Flocculibacter collagenilyticus: one gene and its partner. The protein of the gene in region 2 interacts with the protein of the main gene of each other region in a pairwise test. Links are inferred from orthologs where the notes say so. Each region holds a gene or a part of one and is shown on either strand. Other genes may lie near its edges.

Region 1 (9,505 bases), 2.6 Mb from region 2 along the record:
AGCATAATGGTTTTCATTAGCTTATTTAAAAAATAAACTAGGGCACGCCCTAATATCTTAACCTGTTTCTTAATTTGGTCGACTAAATGTTGGCCGCTTACTTCATGGAAAGCGCGATGTCAGTAAATACCCATGTTCAAAAAATCCTAATTGAAACACTGCAATTAGATGAATCTACAACTTTCAATGAGGATGACTTATTACTCGGTTCTATTCCTGAATTCGATTCAATGGCAGTAGTCACCGTGATTACCTCTATTGAAGAAACATTCGATATTTATGTAGAAGACGATGAAATTAGCGCAGAAACATTTGAAAGCTTTGGTAGCCTGTGCGCCTTTGTAGAGTCGAAGCTGTAACTTTTCATGTACTAAGTACAAACGCTAAATACAAAAAAGCCGTATTTAAATGAATAAATACGGCTTTTTTAATGAGCTATACCTGCGCGATATAGCTCATTACATAACAACTAATTAAGCTTCAGCAATTACTGCAACTTTAACGTTAGTAGTTACGTCAGCGTGTAGCTGAATAGCAATGTCGTATTCGCCAGTTTCACGAATAGCACCTAAAGGAAGTTTAACTTCAGCTTTAGTTACTTCAACACCCGCTTCAGTGATCGCATCAGCGATGTCACGAGTACCGATAGAACCGAATAGCTTGCCTTCATCACCTGCTTTAGAAACGATAGTCACATCATTTAGTGACTGAAGTTTTTCAGCGCGGCCTTCAGCAGCTGTTAACTCTTCAGCTAACTTAGCTTCTAGTTCTGCACGACGTGCTTCAAATTTTTCAACATTTGCTTTAGTGGCAGGTACAGCTTTACCTTGTGGGAAAAGAAAGTTACGTGCGTAACCCGCTTTTACTGCTACCTGATCACCCAAACCGCCTAAGTTAGCGATTTTGTCTAGTAGAATGATTTCCATCTTGCTACCTCTAGTAATATGGGTTAACTATTACTGATTATGTAAATCAGTGTATGGTAATAGTGCTAAATAACGTGCACGTTTGATTGCGCGAGCAAGTTGACGTTGGTATTTAGCTGAAGTACCTGTAATACGGCTAGGTACGATTTTACCACTTTCAGTTACATAGTTTCTTAAAGTAGCTAGATCTTTATAATCAATTTCTTGTACGCCTTCTGCTTTAAAACGGCAGAATTTACGACGACGGAAGTAACGTGCCATGAAACACTCTCCTAACTTAATCTTTCTATCTGTTGTGCATGTAATACCAGCAGTGGGTTACCTTGTTTGGATTCGTGTCTGTTTAAAAATCCAGCCACTCTTAGTACACTGCCAACATCTAATGCTTGAGTATAATGTTGTGATGCTTCGCCACTAACAACCACTTGCATTCTTAAGTACGCTTTTCGTTGCATACCTGCTTCAAGTTGTTGCGACTGGTGTTCCAATACAAATTTGCAATGAGGAATACCCGCCGGGCTTGTTGAACGCATGGGTGTTTTGCAAACCGTTCCGGTTAACACATACCAATTGTCCATCACAAATTATTCTGCTGCTGTCTCTTCTTTAGTTTCAGCAACAACGTCTTTTTTCACTTCGCGAGTATCACGAGTATCACGAGAATCACGCGCGTCTTTTTCTTTAGCAAAAGGAGACGCTTCAGTTACAGCTGATTTAGTACGCATAACCATGTTACGTAGTACCGCATCGTTGTAACGGAAAGTAGTTTCAAGCTCGTCGATAGTTTCAGCATTAGCTTCTACGTTCATGCAAACGTAGTGTGCTTTGTGAAGCTTAAGGATAGGATAAGCTAGTTGACGGCGACCCCAGTCTTCTAAACGATGGATAGTACCACCAGCTTCTTTGATAGTACCAGTATAACGCTCGATCATACCAGATACTTGCTCACTCTGATCAGGGTGAACCATAAATACGATTTCGTAATGACGCATTTTGGATCCTTTCGGTTTAAGTAGCCTCTTTAGATAGCTCAGCCAAACTATCGCTAAGGCAAGGAAACAATTAATTGGCTGATAAGGGCGCGCATTGTACGTTATTCCGCCAAGTGAGGCAATACTAATAGATGATTAAACAGATATGTTTTTTGTAGCGTAGAAAATGACATTTACACAAATTTAAAATAATGTTTATATATTTGTTTCTATATTTCGATTAAAAAGTTAATGAGGAAGCAATGTCAGGATGCACCTTAGAATCACAAGTAGATTTAAGTGACTACAGTAAAGAGCAGTTAAGCATTATCAAAGAGGTTCTTCAAACCGCTTTGATAGGTAAAGGCGCTATAATCTTTGGAAATATCTTATCTTTATTTAGCCGTTCTGCAAGTAAACGCTTTTTAGCCGCGAAGGGCTCTACAGATTGGAGCAATATTAGCAAAAGTATAGAAGGACTTGATAAAGTTGCTAGAAAAAAAATTATACCAATAGCCTCATCCGCCTCACTACGCACTAATGGAAGTGAAAGCCAATTTTGAGGAAGTTAGCAATATGTTTCCGCACAAAAGCTTGATTGTATTATTTACGCTAATGTTCGCTAGTTCATCATCTGCACTCGAACAAACGAATAAAGATATTTACGTTGCCCTTGCACAGAACCTGATTATTAAACTTGGTGAGTTAACTACCGCAATAGAGCAATGTGAAGCTAAACATCAGCGTGCCACTATTACCACTAATGAAATATCAAAGTGCGAACTAACTGAAAGCACAATTGATGGACTAATGCATATAAACAACCTTCATGAGTTAAAGTGCTCTAAGTCGTTGCAACTAGAAGTATTACAACTGCTGACAACAGAAAGAAATATGCGGCATGAATATAAAGTACTAGAGCAAAATATTGAAGGTGTAGACGAGCATACTTTAAAGTTTTTTGATGTATGGCAAACGATGCTCCCCATCACCACCCCCCAAACATTTGAAGCAAAGTTGATGTTCGATAGTTTGGCTGCTAAAGATCAGGAAAAACTTATCAATTGTAAAGCTCTACAACGCCCATTTGATATTTTTAGTGTCGTTGATGGTGTACGACTGGCTTCAACTAAAGGCACACAACGTCAATAAGCTAAATGAAAAGGAAGTATGCATATACTTCCTTGGAATATGGTGCGAATAATTGTCTACCCCAAGCGCTGGCGTAATACTTCAAATAAACAAATACCCGTTGCAACCGACACATTCAAGCTAGAAACCGTACCTTGCATTGGAATTTTAACTAACTGATCACAATGTTCTCGTGTTAAACGACGCATGCCATCACCTTCTGCGCCCATGACAATTGCGGTTGGTCCTTTTAAATCAACATCAAACAAGTGTTGATCGGTTTCACCCGCCGTGCCTGTAATCCATACACCCGCTTCTTGTATCGTACGCATAGAACGCGCTAAATTGGTAACTTGTATTAATGGGATCGTTTCTGCAGCTCCGCACGCCACTTTACGCGTTGTTGCAGTTATTTTTGCCGACTTGTCTTTAGGCACAATCACAGCGTCTACTCCAGCTGCGTCGGCACTACGCAAACAAGCACCTAAATTATGTGGATCGGTAACGCCGTCTAAAATCAGAAGGAAAGGAGACTTTTTCGTTTCTAAAATATGATCTAAGTCGCTTTCGTTAAATTGCTTTCCTTGTTTTACACGAGCAATAATACCTTGGTGCTGCTCACCTTTAGATTTATCATCCATTGTTTTACGCGTCATAAACTGTACCGACACACCAAATTTTCTAAGTTTACTGATTAACGGATTCAGCCTGTCATCACTACGTCCTTTTAACGCATATATTTCAATAAAGCGCTCTGGCTCTCTAGCTAAAATTGCTTCAACGGCGTGGAATCCATAAATTAATTCTTGGTTACTCATACGGTTCTCTATCTTTTGGTGTTTACAACGTTTTCAATTACAAATTTATACTTAAATTTAATCAGCTGTGCGCTTTCGAGCATTTTTACCAGGACGCTTTTTTGCCTTACCTGCAGATGACTTTTTTACACCTGTTTTTACGCTACTTTTTTTACGCGGGCTTTTCTTCTTGGTGCTTTTACTTGTTTGCTCGTTTGCACTGGTGCGAGCCTGCCCGCTTCCCTTGCCTTTTCTTCTGCCTTTTCGCTTTTTATCTTTATTGCTCGTAGACTTACTTTCATCATCAGATAAGCTTTTTCTACTTCTTATTTTAGACTTAGTGCGCTGTGGAGCAGAATCACCGGTTAATACAAAATCTATTTTACGATCATCTAGATTTACGGAAGCAACACGAATAGATACTTTATCCCCTAACTTGTAAACAACCCGAGAGGCTTCGCCAATCAACATTTGTTTCGCACCATCAAAATGATAGTAATCATTTTTTAATGATGTCACATGCACTAAGCCATCTATCATCAGATCATTGATTCGAACGAATAAACCAAAATTGGTGACTGACGCAACAACCCCATCAAACTCATCACCAATATGATCTTGCATGAACTCGCACTTTAGCCAATCAGACACTTCACGGGTGGCATCATCAGCTCGGCGCTCTGCCATTGAGCATGACTCACCTAATTGCAATACCTCTTCTTCACTATATGCATGGGCACCCGTTGTTTGTTGGCCTTGGTGTTTTAAAATACCCTTAATGGCTCGATGAACAACGAGATCAGGATAACGACGAATCGGCGAAGTAAAATGAGCATAGGCAGGAAGCGCTAAACCAAAGTGCCCAATGTTGTCACTTTGATATACAGCTTGCTTCATGGAGCGCAATAACATGACTTGAATTAAGTCGATTTCATCCCGCTCAGAGACGCGTTGTAACTCTTCAGTCAGCTCTTTAGGCTCAGGAGTCAATGACAGCCGCGTTTCAATACCAAGCTCGCCTAAGAACCCACGGAAATTGGATAATTTTTCTTCGTCGGGTTTATCGTGAACACGGAATAAGCCATACGCTTCATGCTTTTCTAAAAATCTGGCTGCTGACACATTTGCTAAGATCATGCACTCTTCAATCAGCTTATGTGCATCATTTCGGTGTACTGGCTCAATACGCGCTATTTTTCGCTGTTCATTAAATACAAAGCGTGTTTCAACGGTTTCAAATTCGATTGCACCGCGTTCAGTACGTGTAGATTTAAGTGCTTGGTACATTTCATGGAGGTGCGTTAAATGAGGCACAAAATCGGCATATTCTTGGCGTAACGCTTCATCACCTTCCAAGATTGCTCCAACTTTGGTGTAAGTGAATCGCGCTTTAGATTGCATGGTGGCTTCATAGAATTTATAGCCTGATAGCTTACCATTAGCACTCACTGTCATTTCACACACCATACATAACCGATCTACCAAAGGATTGAGTGAGCATAATCCATTCGACAGTTTTTCAGGCAACATGGGGATCACTTTCTCAGGAAAGTAGACCGAAGTACCGCGTGAAATTGCTTCTTTATCTAGTGCCGATTGATAAGTGACATACGAGGATACATCAGCAATCGCTACCCATAGGCGCCAACCACCCGATGTTTTCGGTTCGCAATAGACTGCATCATCAAAGTCTCTGGCATCTTCACCATCAATAGTGACTAAGGGCAAATGGCGTAAATCGATACGGGCTTGCTTTGCACTTTCAGGCACTTCATCATCAAGCGCATTAACTTGTTTATCAACTGCCTCTGGCCATTCATGGGGAATATCGTGATTGCGTAACGCCACCTCAATTTCAAGGCCTGGTGCCATATGTTGCCCAATCACATCAACTATTTTGCCAACAGGATGCATTCTACGCGTTGGCCGCTGAGTAATTTCGACGGAAACCACTTGGCCATGTGCAGCTTCTTTCTCGCCACCAGGACGAATAATAATGTCATGGGTTATTCTGCTGTCTTCTGGTCTTACGTATGCAACACCATGCTCGACTACAAGACGCCCTACGATCACTTCATCACGCTGCTCAAGAATCCGTACAATGCGGGCTTCTGTTTTATTTCCTTGGCGCTTCCCCGCTTTGGCAAGCACATAATCCCCGTGGATAACTTGTTCCATTTGATGAGCTGGTAAAAACCAGTCTTTGCTTTCACCTTCTACATTTAAAAAACCAAAGCCATCGCGGTGGCCGATAACCCGACCTTTTACTAGGTCCATTTTATCGGGCAAACCGTATCGGTTGTTTTTTGCATACACAACTTGTCCGTCACGCTCCATTGCGCGAAGGCGTTTCTTCAAGGCAAATAATCGTTCGTCGTCGAACACTTTTAGCACAACGGCGATGTCATCAAAACCTAATGGCTTATCGTGTTGTTCAAGGAGGGAAATAATAAACTCGCGACTTGGCACGGGATTGTCGTATTTTTCTTTTTCGCGGTTATGATATGGATCCTGGTTAGGCATGTATTCTTATTTTTTCTTTCTATTTAGTTTAAATTGTAACAAACCTTCGCATATTAGATACTTTTAAAATGGAGTCTGTTGTTTTTATTCGCTCAGCTTTCACTGTAGTTATTGGCACGTTATAAAGATTAATCCATCAAGCCAAGCGAAAAGTCTTCATCATCACTGGTAATGACCCAATGTTTCTGACCATTAATTTGCTTTTCATGGCCTTGCTCTATCATCTGATAAAACACATTCCTATGAAGCACTGCTCTTAGATTTCGTCTCACCGTTACGTAACTTTTGCTCTCGTTAAAGTAACTTGAAAAAGCAGTAGTTAACGGGTTGTCCTTATTGATTATTCCCTTATCCCCTAAATTGGTTGTGTATTCAATCACCTGACCATTTTTAGTAGAGAGTAATTGCCAATCAGTAACCACAAAAGGCACATCTTCAACTTGAATGCCCACTTTTTCCACAGGTGTAATGAGGTAATACTTTTCTGGCGTGTGCGTCTCATCACATATCAACACCGAAGCAAATAACGACACCATGTTAAGCCGTGTGATGGGTGTGCCCATATAGTACCACGTACCATCGTGTTTAATTTGCATATCAATGTCGCCACAAAATGATGGGTTCCACTGTTCTACAGGGGGGTGAGATGAATTAGGGGTTAGCTGTTGATAGAGTTGATTTATATTCATTTTTTATGGGTTAGTACACTCAGTATGGCAATATTGTCATACTGAGTGTAGCAGTAATTTATAACTTAAATTGAGTTATGAATTACTACGAGGCTTACGCTTGTTACCACCTTGACGATTTCCGTCACGTGGGCCACTACGTTTACCGCTATCATTACGCTTGCCACCTTCACGACGTGGCGATGAAGGCGCATTATCGGTATAAGGACGTAACTCCAAACGACGACCACATACACGTGCCGCTTTTATCGTTTGAGCCGTTTCTTTGTCCATACCTTTTGGTAAATCAACTAATGTGAAACCTTCATAAATTTCAATGTTACCAATGAATTTACTGTCTAAGTTTCCTTCATTAGCAATTGCACCTACAAGGTTGCCAGGCTTAACACCATCTTTATGACCCACTTCTACGCGGAAACGTTCCATTGGAATGTCTGGGTTGTCTTTTAATGGCTTAGGTGTTGCTGAAGGTACACCTTGTCTTCTGTGCTCGCCACGCTCTGGACGGTCACCGCGATCTCTATCACGACCACGACGGCCACGATCATCGTCTTGACGTTCACTTGAGAAATTCTTCTCACGTGCACTTTCACTTAAAAATAGTGGCTCTTTACCCTGCACTAATTTTGCAATTGCTGCTGCAAGGTGCACTGGGTCTACTTCGTTGTCGTGCAATACTTCTTCAACAACTTGCTTATAAGTTGCTAAATCATCATCACCAATTGAGTCAACAATACGTTGCTTAAACTTGCTTACGCGGTGTAAGTTAATATCACTTACTGAAGGCATTTGCATTGTTTCAATCGTTTGCTTTGTTGAACGCTCAATTGCTTTAAGCAAACGTCTTTCACGCGGAGCTGCAAACAATATCGCGTCACCTTTACGGCCTGCACGACCTGTACGACCAATACGGTGAACATACGATTCAACATCGTATGGAATGTCATAGTTGATAACGTGACTGATACGCTCAACATCAAGACCACGAGCAACAACGTCAGTTGCAACGATAATATCTAGTTTGCCCGCTTTTAATTTTTCAACAGTACGCTCACGTGATTTTTGTGCAATATCGCCATTTAACGGCTCACTTGCATATCCACGCGCTTCTAATTTTTCGCTTAATTCAACGGTTGCTGTTTTGGTACGAACGAAAATGATCACACCATCAAAGTCTTCCGTTTCTAAAATACGTGTTAGCGCGTCTAATTTATGAATGCCACCGATTTGCCAAACACGTTGACGAATTGTAGTTGCAGTACTCGTTTTCGCTGCAATTTTAATTTCAGTTGGATTATTCAAGTGGTTTGTTGCAATTTTCTTGATTTGCTGTGGCATCGTTGCCGAGAAAAGTGCCGTTTGACGCTCTGCTGGTGTGTGTTCAAGGATCCAGTCAACATCGTCAATAAAGCCCATGCGTAACATTTCGTCAGCTTCGTCTAATACTAACGACTGAAGGCGATCTAACTTAAGCGTACCTTTACGAATATGGTCCATTACACGTCCTGGCGTACCCACTACAACGTGAACGCCGCGCTTTAATGCACGAATTTGGGTATCGTAAGACTGACCACCATAAATAGGTAGTACATGAAAACCTTTGATAAATGAAGAGTATGTTTGGAATGCTTCTGCAACCTGAATCGCTAATTCACGAGTAGGCGCTAATACCAGTAATTGTGGAAATGCATCTTTAACATTAATTTTTGCAAGTAATGGCAAAGCAAATGCTGCTGTTTTACCAGTACCTGTTTGTGCCTGACCAAGAATATCGCGGCCTTCCATTAAAACAGGAATACTTTTAGCTTGAATAGGCGACGGTGTTTCATAGCCAACTTTTTCTAGTGCTTTTAATAAAAAATCAGGCAAATCTAGATCTTGGAAGGATAGAGTCGGCTGTTCTGAAGTCATGTATATAATACCTTATCTGTACATCTCGAATGGTGCATTACAGTGTTTCTGTATTCACAAACATTTCGACATGATTATGTTTTAAGCGCACAAAATTAACTTCGCCATACTGAAGAGTCAGGATGCAAAGGTAAGCATAGTGCAACTTTCTAAATTGTGGATTAATGGGTGGTGTAATAGATGGAAATTACACCGCGACAGTCAGCATTCGGCTGCTGTATAACTTGACTAGAGGAATAATGAGCTTTGCATTCACTACTAAAAAGAGAGTCCCGTCTTTGCGCTAAAATCTGATACTTGAATAAATTTCAAAGCTTGTCAGTGTGGAGTGAATAATATTTCTATTTAATTATTCACGAAAGTGCGCGTTAGAATGGCTGGCCCAAACATACTCAGTACAGTTAAAAATTCTACTACCATCTAAATTCGTGGCGGAGTATACAGTAAGTTACCCTATTAGGGAAGCTGTTTATTAAATGTGCGCTCAATCTGTGGAATTATCATGGTGCTTCATGTGAATTTATCAGCTCGTGCGGGTTTAAAATATTATACTTTGC
Region 2 (9,673 bases):
CGTTGTATTATAGCGTTGTGCCAGTAATGAAAGGGATTCACCACTACTTACTTTGTGCTGTTGCACACGATGAGCAGCATAGTAAGTACCTTCAGGCGGATTATTTCGGTAATGTTTACGTAACGCCACAAATAATGCTTGCGCTAGTTTATTTTGATAAGAAGCAGTGAGCAGCAGTTTTTCTTCTTTTGGGTTAGAGATAAACCCTGTTTCCACTAAGATAGAGGGAATGTCTGGTGATTTTAGCACTCCAAAATTGGCCGACTCAGGCTTTTTCTTATGTAATTTAACCACTTTACGAAATTCGCCAATCACTGATTGTGCGACTTCAAAACCAGTACTGATAGAGTGATCCATCGACATATCTAACAGTGTTCGCGCTAAGTATTTTTCATTCTGCGTGTCGGTTATTACTTTGCCTGCTCCGCCTAATAGTTCAGAGTGTTTTTCTTTTTTCTCTAGCCACTTACCTATTTCTGAGTTAGCACGTTGTAGTGATAACCCCCACACAGAGGCGCCTCTGGGATATGGCGTTACAAATGCATCAGCATGAATGGAAATCAAAAAATCGGCTTTCTTCTGGCGGGCAATCTCACTGCGTCGCCCTATATCAACATAATAATCAGCACTACGCGTTAAAATGGCCTTCATGCCTTTTTCTTGATTGATCAATGTCGCTAGGCGTTTCGCGATGCCAAGCGTAATGTGTTTTTCGTATTTACCTGTAGGGCCAATAGAACCAGGGTCTTCACCACCGTGACCTGCATCAATGGCAATAACAATATCTCTATTTTTGGCAACGGCTTGCTTATGCACCACACTGCGGGCGTTAGCGTCAATTAAATCGACTACTAATCGGTCGCTATAAGGTGCAGTGGGTGCTAGCGGAAAAATAACGGTGTTCAATGGCTTGGTAAGATCTAGCACTATACGCACAGAATCTTTGTATTTTGGCTTACTTTGTCTAACCCGTTTAACTAACGGGTTGTCATCATCAATCTTTAATGTTGATAAATTAAAGTCGTTGGCGGTTTTCTTAAAATCAATAACTAAGCGCTGAGGGTTACGCAAGGTAAAATAGCTGTATTCCGCAGATTCTGATAAATCAAACACAATACGGGTGTTGTCTGGGCTCGGCCATACTCTTACACCATTTATTTTATTTATTGCAAAGCTAAAACAACTACACAACAAAGCAAATATACATAATGTATATACGAATACGTTTGTTAAATTTTTAGTATTAATTATCATCGCGCTCAGCTAACTTGTTACAACTGAAGTAAGATATTTTCACCTACTTCTGACAGGGCCGTGAGATTGATTTTACGGCCTTGTTCTAGATATTCAATATTAATCTTAATATCGGCTTGGGGTAGAATTCCTGCACCTTTGTCAGGCCACTCCACTAAACACAGGGTTTTATCATTAAAATAGTCTCTAATACCCATAAACTCTAGTTCTTCTGGGTCCCCCAATCGATATAAATCAAAGTGATATATATTCCAATCTTCAAGCTCGTACGGCTCAACCAGCGTGTAAGTAGGACTTTTTACATTTCCTTGATGACCCATAGCTTGAACAATTCCACGGCTGAGCGTGGTTTTTCCCGCTCCTAAATCACCACTTAAATATACACATAGCGGTACATTGGCTTGCATGACACTTGCCGCAAATTTTCTGCCAAAGGCGGTGGTTTGACTATCGTCTGCTAGGGTTTCAGTAATCGATTTCACTTTTTAACTTCTTATTTCTGTAACTTAGTTTTAGGTTTTTCTAACAAAGATGGGCGCTGCATGCTAATTCACCACTTTGTATAACTGCTTAATTATATCGCTTGCTAATAACCCTCGTATACCGCGGGCGCTTGCTAAGTCGTCGGCAATTTTACCGTGCGCCCAAACAGCATAGCGAAGTGCTGCAACGTGTGGCATCCCCTGTCCAATCAAGCCAGCGATTATACCAGATAATGTATCACCCATCCCACCACTTGCCATGGCAGGATTTCCAGTGGTGTTAATTGTTGTAGTTTTGCCATCAAATATCAAGCTGCCAGCACCTTTAAGCAACGTATTGGCACCATAGAGGTGATGCAGTTCTTTTACGACGCTAAAACGGTTGGCCCGCACGTCTTCAATGTTGATATTTAATAAGCGGGCAGCTTCACCCTCATGTGGAGTAATCACTTTTCTGATAGCGTTAATTTTCTGATGCATGGTTTGCAATGAACCTTGCTCTTGTGCCAGAAAGTACAAGCCATCTGCATCAATAATTATCGGCTTATTCAATATGCGAACTACTTGCCACAATGAACCCGCCCACTCATCCCTTCCCAATCCTGGGCCAAAAACAACCACACTTGCTCGGTCAATTAATGGTTGTAATTGAGTAACGGTTTCAATGCCCAGCACCATCAATTCAGGTTGGGCGGAAGCGACCGTGGTCACGTTGCTTGGATGTGTTGCTACACTAACCAGGCCAGCACCCGATCTTAGAGCAGCCGTTGCCGACAACTGAATGGCCCCCGCCATTCCCACGTTACCACCAATGCATAATATATGACCACATTGCGTTTTATGCGCATACTGAGTGCGTTTAGGTAACTGTAAAAACGCTTGCTGAGCATCAACTAACTCAACACTAGACACTATTTGCTGCTGAAATACTGCATCAATACCTAAACCATCATAATGAAGCTTACCGCAGCATTCTTTGGCTACTCCTGTTAAAAGCCCTTGCTTATAGCTAACAAAACTGATTGTGTGAGTGGCATTCACACATTCAAATGAAGTGTAGCCTGTATCTGCATTTAACCCCGAGGGCAAATCAACGCTGACAACAGGTGCCTTAGCCTTATTGATAGCATTAATGACCGTTGCAAATGCCTCTCTAGGCTTACCAACTACGCCAGTACCTAAAAGAGCATCAATGATGACTATTGAGACGCCAGCATGAGTTGAATTGTCTGCACTTGATTCAGTAAACGTGCTGGCATCCTGTAATAATTCACTTAACCTAGAGGTTAGCAAATTGACCTCTTCTGCAGACTGGTCATCATAAATATCGTATTGAATTGCCTTAGCCAGCTGACGCTGCTGATTTTGTTTTTTATATTGTTCATTCCATTTTTGCCATGCCTGTTTTGCATCACCTGTAAGGCGTTCCGTGCTACCTAACTGGATAACCGTGACTGCTCTGCCTTGCTCAATGGCTAATCTCGCGGCGACAAAACCATCACCGCCATTATTGCCTTTTCCAACAAATACGATTAACCGTGCTTTAGGGTAATACGTTTGTATAAGGTTAAATACGGCCTGCCCCGCTCGCTCCATTAAGGTGTACATGCTGACATTTAATTGCTTCGCAATTTGCGCCTCGTTCTCTCTTACTTGTTGGGCGGTATACACCTTTTGTGGTAAATTATCGTTGTTTTTATTCATTCATAGGTCTTTTGTGAGTACGCAAATTCAATCTGCAGATAAAAGTATTTCAGCTAACATTAACTATCAACAACTTGCCGAAAATATCAAGTTATGGGGTCAGGAATTAGGTTTTCAGCAAATAGGCATTAGCGATGTTGATTTAGCTGAACATGAAGCAGGTTTAACAGAGTGGTTGAATAACAATTACCACGGCGAAATGGATTACATGGCTAATCATGGCCTTAAACGCGCGCGCCCAAATGAATTAGTACCAGGCACATTACGTGTTATCAGTGCTCGAATGGATTACTTACCTCCAAATGCCCAGTTTGCGAAAACGCTTTCTCAACCAAACATTGGCTATATTAGCCGCTATGCAAATGGCCGCGACTACCATAAGCTTATTCGTAATCGACTCAAGAAACTGGCACAAAAAATTCAACAAGAAGTTGCTGATTTAGGTTTTCGTCCTTTTGTTGACTCTGCTCCCGTTTTAGAACGTCAACTCGCCGAAAAAGCTGGATTAGGCTGGACAGGAAAACACTCGCTATTGTTAAACAAGCAAGCTGGTTCATGGTTTTTTTTAGGTGAGATTTTTATTGATATTCCTTTACCAGTTGATCAGCCCGTTGAAGAAGGATGCGGAAAATGCGTGGCATGCATGACTATTTGCCCTACGCAAGCCATTGTAGAACCTTACGTGGTTGATGCTCGGCGATGCATTTCTTATTTAACCATTGAGCTTAAAGGCGCTATCCCAGAGGAGTATCGCCCTTTGCTTGGAAATCGCATCTATGGCTGTGATGATTGCCAGTTAGTCTGTCCGTGGAATCGATACGCCCAATTAACCAAAGAATCTGACTTTCATCAACGCCCAGCACTGTTTAACCAATCCTTGTTATCTTTATTTGCGTGGGATGAAGAAACCTTCTTAAAAAACACTGAAGGTTCTGCTATTCGCCGCATTGGTTTTGAGCGATGGCAACGAAATATTGCCGTGGCGCTGGGCAATGCACCTTTTGATCAGAGCATACTTGATGCGTTAACTAATCAATTATTAACCGCTTCTGATCTGGTTAAAGAGCACATTGAATGGGCTATTAATCAACAACAAGCAAGCAAAGTTGAAAGCCGCAAACAACAACGGCTTATTAAGATTGTAGAAAAAGGATTACCGCGAGACGCATAAAGCACGTTGTTATGCTGTGCTCTGTAATTTTTATGAGCTATTTCAATATACTGTCTTGCAACAACCCTTTGTAAACTGCTTTTCGGGCATCAGCTAACTCTTGGATTTGAATGCGTTGGCCACTGTTCATATCATGCCATGCAATAATTTCTTCTAAATGCCTAAAACAACCTAAACACACATCGTTTTGATCTAAGCAACAGTTTCTCACGCAGGGATTAGTGGTATTTAATCCTTCACTGTGTGTCGCCATTATTCTTATCTCACTTAAAACAGAGCGTCTATGAACACGCTCTGGGTTTTAATATATGAAAGCCTTTTGTAAATTTGTCGGACTCAGTTATGTTTCTTGGCTATTTATGATTAAGATAAAATCGAGCCTGTAACCGTTTCCACCGTAAACCGCTCGCCGGTTAAGTGTTGCGGCCATTTAGTAGCTTGCCACTCACCTTTTTTTAATAATTCAGTGATAAAGTCTTGTTCATGCTTAAAATGCGACCAAACGCAAGGCAAAAAAACAGCCCGCTTTTTACCGTCATCTAACACTAGCCCATCAATGCCAACTTGCAACTGAGTTAATAATGTCTGTTGATTGATTGCAACGACTTGCTTTAAGTCTGACAGCACCGACACAGTAAAGTGCGTATTTGCTAATTCATCAGCTTCCAGCGCGTCAAAGCGTGGATCAGAACGAGTGCTATGCATGCAAAACCGAATAATATTCTGCCATAAGGGTTCGTATGCGTCGGTCTCACCTATGCAGCCACGCAACTGGTTATTACAAAACATGCTAACAAATACCGCTCGATGAGCTAATAGTTGATTATTTAAACACTTTTTATCAACCGCATCGAACAAATCATCAATGGAGTACGCATCTAGCACAAGCTTAACCGTGCTATAAATAACCAGATGTTTAATGATGTATTTGGATTGTGCTGTCAGCGGCACAGCATTAATTAACGCGGCGTCTTCAACAGTATTATTATCGTACAATAAAGCTGGCATAGCCCACCACATCGTGTTTACTTCCATTCATATCACCAGAATTTTTTGCTATTAAAAGCTCTGGCTGCCATCTGGCATATTTACAGAGTAGTAAGAAGCCATTTAATGCGTGCGCACCACACGCCTGCTCGGGTTGAATATTGGTTTGTAACGTTGCTATTTTGGTAATAGTTTCATCATCCGCCGATTTGGCTTGAGCATAATCATTAAAGTGACTTAAATCAGTACTCACAACAAATAGCGTTTCCTTGTTAAGTGGTAATAATTCACACATTTCAAATACATCTTCAGCAGTAGCCTTGCCAACTAATAGAGGAACAATGAAGAAATCTGTTAAACACATTTGAAGAAAAGGCAATTGCACTTCTAAACTGTGCTCCATAACGTGTGCGAAGTCATTAACTTCTACATCTTCACGCTGGCATAAATTAGACCGAATCCCCTGATTGATAGGGATATTACCAAGTGGTGTTGAAAATGCGTCATGGGAGGGCAACGCAAAACCAACCAATGGGTAACGATGTGCAGGTCCCATCAGTATCACATTCTTAATATGGTTACCCGTTAATTGTAGATGACGATATGCTGCTGCGGCTATTTGCCCAGAATAGGCATAACCCGCATGCGGAACTATTAGCGCTTTGGGAGTGAGTTTATTCCCTTCTGCTGAAAGCAGCAGCTTTGCGAGTAGAGCGGCTAACTCATCGGTCTGTTCGGGATAAAACATTCCAGCAACAGCCGCAGGTCTTAATTTCATCATAACGTGTTCATTTACGATAAAACTATAGATAAAAATTCATGAGCAAATAGCACTTAGAAAACATTCATATTCATCACATCAAAATCAACAGAGGCCGCATATTTACTAACAATACGCAAGCAAAACGCTTTGTGTGAAACCATGTAATTAGTATAGATGCTATTGCGTATAATGCGGGGCCGAATTGAGTATTATTGAGAATAAATCCCATTTAAAAGTTGAACCTTTCACTCACACAAATTTATGTGATTGAAACAACTCAGCTTCTTAATGAGACAGTGCATTAAGTTTGTGTTTAGTATTTTTTAAACATTGATGATTGAGCCCTATATTAATGCGACCAAGTGAGTAGCAACCTAACGTTTACGCTTTACGCCGTGCTAAAGTGCTCGCCTCATCGTTAGTCTTCGCTTCCTTACGAATTAAATACGTTTTAAAAAAGTTTTTATATGCCCACTTTTTATTTTCTGTATAACAACTCAGTAAATAAATGCACACAGGAACCACCAAACAACACGCTATAGTATTCTCTATTTGATGTGAAGCTGGAGGAAACACGGCAAAGGCAAAATATAACAGTGGCATATGATACAAATATATCGAAAAGGTATGGGATGAAATATTGCGGATTATCGCCTCGCTTCGTTTACCAAACACGGCTAAATATTTGCCTAAATGATAGCTAGCAAAAATGTGAAGGGTAACAAATATCCCTAAAATATAGTCGCTTATAAAGTGCTCTGCAGGCTCTAAGAGTATCTGATAGAATTCCACACCAATAACGTGCATTGCATATTGGTTTATTGCATGCTCATTAACATCTAACGCAACAACAATAATACCAATAACTGAAATCGCATAAAGCAAAGAAGCTGCAAGCAATGACAAGCTAACCCGCCCGACCGTCTTAAAACACAATACACCCATTAGCCACACAGGCAAATACAACATAACACTTGGCCCCATCACCAAGCATATTGCAGCAAGAAGAAGATACTTTTTAACACCTGCAACATATACCAATATGCCAAAAAATATATAATACAAAACCTCATAACCCAGCGACCAGTAAGGCAAATTTGAAAATAATGGCGTAGCAATCCAGCTTTGATTTATAAAGGTAGAAGCGGCAATTACAGTCCAGACAGGGTTTAATAAACGTTCTTCAAGAATTTTAAATTCATTGGTTGGATCTATTGCACTTCCAAGATAATAAAGTATAACGGTTAAAATTATTGCCGGAAGAGCAACTGAGTATATTCGGGATAATCTATTAACTGTATAAGATGTTGCGGTTTCCTGTTTCTCGTAAACCACATACGCAATAACAAACCCGGAAAGCACGAAAAAGAATACAACGGCTTCATGACCAATACCGGACAATTGCCACAATAACCCGCCCATAAATCCTGACAAGTGAGACACAAATACGATCACAGCAGCAAAAAAACGTAAAAGATCAAGATATACAGACAGTTGCTTATTCATTGCGACCCATTATATGTGAACATAACTATTCCAAACGGCGCGAATAGTAATGCAATTCATATGAAGAAACTAGAGTATAGTTGCTAAATACTTAATGGATTCATTTGCTGTCATCGTTTTCAACAAATTATATTGCGTTGTTTAGTTATTTATAACTAATAGGGCAGGAGCTCAAATCTTACCCTGCATCAAATCAGCCTAGGGTAAGATTTATTACTAGCGAGCTATTTTTTGACGTTAATGGCACTGGCGCTAACCGTATTAGCGAAAGGCTGTTAGGCCAGTTATAATTTGGCCACTTCAGCATTTGCCTTATTTAACTTTACTGCTTGCCCCTCTTTAACACGTTCAGCACCACGAACTATGACTTGTTCACCTTCTTCTATATCACCTGTTATTGCAATAAAGTCACCTTGTCCAGCGCCTATTTCAACAGGAATTTTACGTGCGATAGACTCATCATCAATCATAAAAACAAAAGATCCTTGCTTACGAAGTACAATCGCATCGCGATGAACCGTTAATAAGTCTTCAGATTCACTCATTGGTAACTCTGCACGCACTGCACTGCCGACCGCTAACGCACTATTAGTTAAGTCTATCCGTAACTCCATCATACGACTTAAGCTATTACCCATTGGCACTAGCGTAGTTACTTTATAGTCTTGAGTATGTTTACCTTGTTTCACTTTTAGCATGCTATTTGAAGCAATATAATGTGCAGCTTCTAATGGCGCTTTTACAATGGCCTCTTTATTGTTCATATTAACCATGCGAATGATAGTCTGCCCTACTTGACCATATTCACCTTGTTGCAGCATACGCTCAACGATAATGCCGTCAAAAGGCGCTTTTACGTATGACTTATCAATGTTATTTTCTATCCGTCTCTTCACGGCTTTAGCTTGTATTAAAGCGTGTGAGGCAATATCTTGTTCCGCTTGTTTCTCGTCAAGCTCGTCTTTTGAAGCACTTTGAGATTTTGCCACTTGAGTAAGACGTTTAACCTGTTTTTCCAGTAAGGTTAGCCTTGCTGTTAATTGTTGAATTGTGGCTTTTTGTTCTTCCAAGTCAAACGCTAAGTTAGCACTATCTAATCGAGCAATCACCTCTCCTTTTTTAAAAGATTGCCCAACGTTAGCAACCATTAATAGTTGCCCGCTAATTTGTGCCGCCACCTGAGCATCCTGTTGACTTACCACAGTACCAGATACCCACATGGTTTTCGCAACAGGTTGCACTAGCGCTTTTTCGGCAGTTACTTTGATAGCAGGCGGCGCTTCTGGCTTTTCTTGCGCGATAGCCACAGGTGCAATAAATGTTATCGCAACCGCTGACATTAAGCTTAGCGCTAACAATGCGCCAGATGCGAAGTTAGTCTGATCACCAAACAACCGCATTGTTTTTTCAACATTCGTGCTACTCATCCTTTTCTCCTAATAAAAATACAAAAACTTGTTTGATAACCGACTAGCTTTGATTTGTAATTGGCTGCTTAGTCACTATTGCGGCATTAAAATCATCGTCTTTTGACGCCAAATTAATATCGTCTTCCGCAGTACGCTTTTCTTCACCTAATCGTAGTAAACTAGGCAACAGTACTAGGGTGAATAATGTACTTACGCACATTCCGCCTACAATAACAGCGGCTAAGCCACGATAAATAACACTGCCTGCGCCAGGCATGAGCAACAGTGGTAGCATGCCAAATATACTGGTTAATGTGCTCATAAAAATTGGACGAAGCCTTAGCATTAGAGCTTGGTGCACGGCATCCTGTCGAGCAATACCTTTACGCTCTCCTTG

The links.
Region 1: the proteins of tsaE (region 2) and rlmB interact in binary tests that used the Escherichia coli proteins (3 or more experiments, as listed by UniProt). The link is inferred for Flocculibacter collagenilyticus from one-to-one orthologs.

The regions. Positions count from the first base shown.
Region 1 is NZ_CP059888.1:3,459,751-3,469,255, forward strand. Bases 1,977-4,693 are described here. They hold rlmB (23S rRNA (guanosine(2251)-2'-O)-methyltransferase RlmB), read right to left. Parts: upstream 3,847-4,693; coding sequence 3,106-3,846; downstream 1,977-3,105. Other genes in these bases: HUU81_RS15380 (hypothetical protein), read left to right, coding at 2,161-2,460; HUU81_RS15385 (hypothetical protein), read left to right, coding at 2,474-3,049; rnr (ribonuclease R), read right to left, coding at 3,904-4,693. Outside these bases: HUU81_RS15355 (acyl carrier protein), read left to right, coding at 117-359; rplI (50S ribosomal protein L9), read right to left, coding at 474-926; rpsR (30S ribosomal protein S18), read right to left, coding at 957-1,187; priB (primosomal replication protein N), read right to left, coding at 1,199-1,504; rpsF (30S ribosomal protein S6), read right to left, coding at 1,511-1,918; more of rnr, read right to left, coding at 4,694-6,348; HUU81_RS15400 (DUF1285 domain-containing protein), read right to left, coding at 6,477-7,037; HUU81_RS15405 (DEAD/DEAH box helicase), read right to left, coding at 7,113-8,948; HUU81_RS15410 (hypothetical protein), read right to left, coding at 9,449-9,505. UniProt on the Escherichia coli protein: Specifically methylates the ribose of guanosine 2251 in 23S rRNA.
Region 2 is NZ_CP059888.1:858,751-868,423, reverse strand. Bases 5-2,889 are described here. They hold tsaE (tRNA (adenosine(37)-N6)-threonylcarbamoyltransferase complex ATPase subunit type 1 TsaE), read right to left. Parts: upstream 1,737-2,889; coding sequence 1,272-1,736; downstream 5-1,271. Other genes in these bases: HUU81_RS03745 (NAD(P)H-hydrate dehydratase), read right to left, coding at 1,800-2,889; HUU81_RS03755 (N-acetylmuramoyl-L-alanine amidase), read right to left, coding at 5-1,254. Outside these bases: more of HUU81_RS03755, read right to left, coding at 1-4; more of HUU81_RS03745, read right to left, coding at 2,890-3,440; tRNA epoxyqueuosine(34) reductase QueG, read left to right, coding at 3,454-4,611; HUU81_RS03735 (DUF1289 domain-containing protein), read right to left, coding at 4,649-4,864; amrA (AmmeMemoRadiSam system protein A), read right to left, coding at 4,975-5,646; amrB (AmmeMemoRadiSam system protein B), read right to left, coding at 5,597-6,379; HUU81_RS03720 (acyltransferase family protein), read right to left, coding at 6,743-7,867; HUU81_RS03715 (efflux RND transporter periplasmic adaptor subunit), read right to left, coding at 8,152-9,294; HUU81_RS03710 (efflux RND transporter permease subunit), read right to left, coding at 9,338-9,673. UniProt on the Escherichia coli protein: Required for the formation of a threonylcarbamoyl group on adenosine at position 37 (t(6)A37) in tRNAs that read codons beginning with adenine.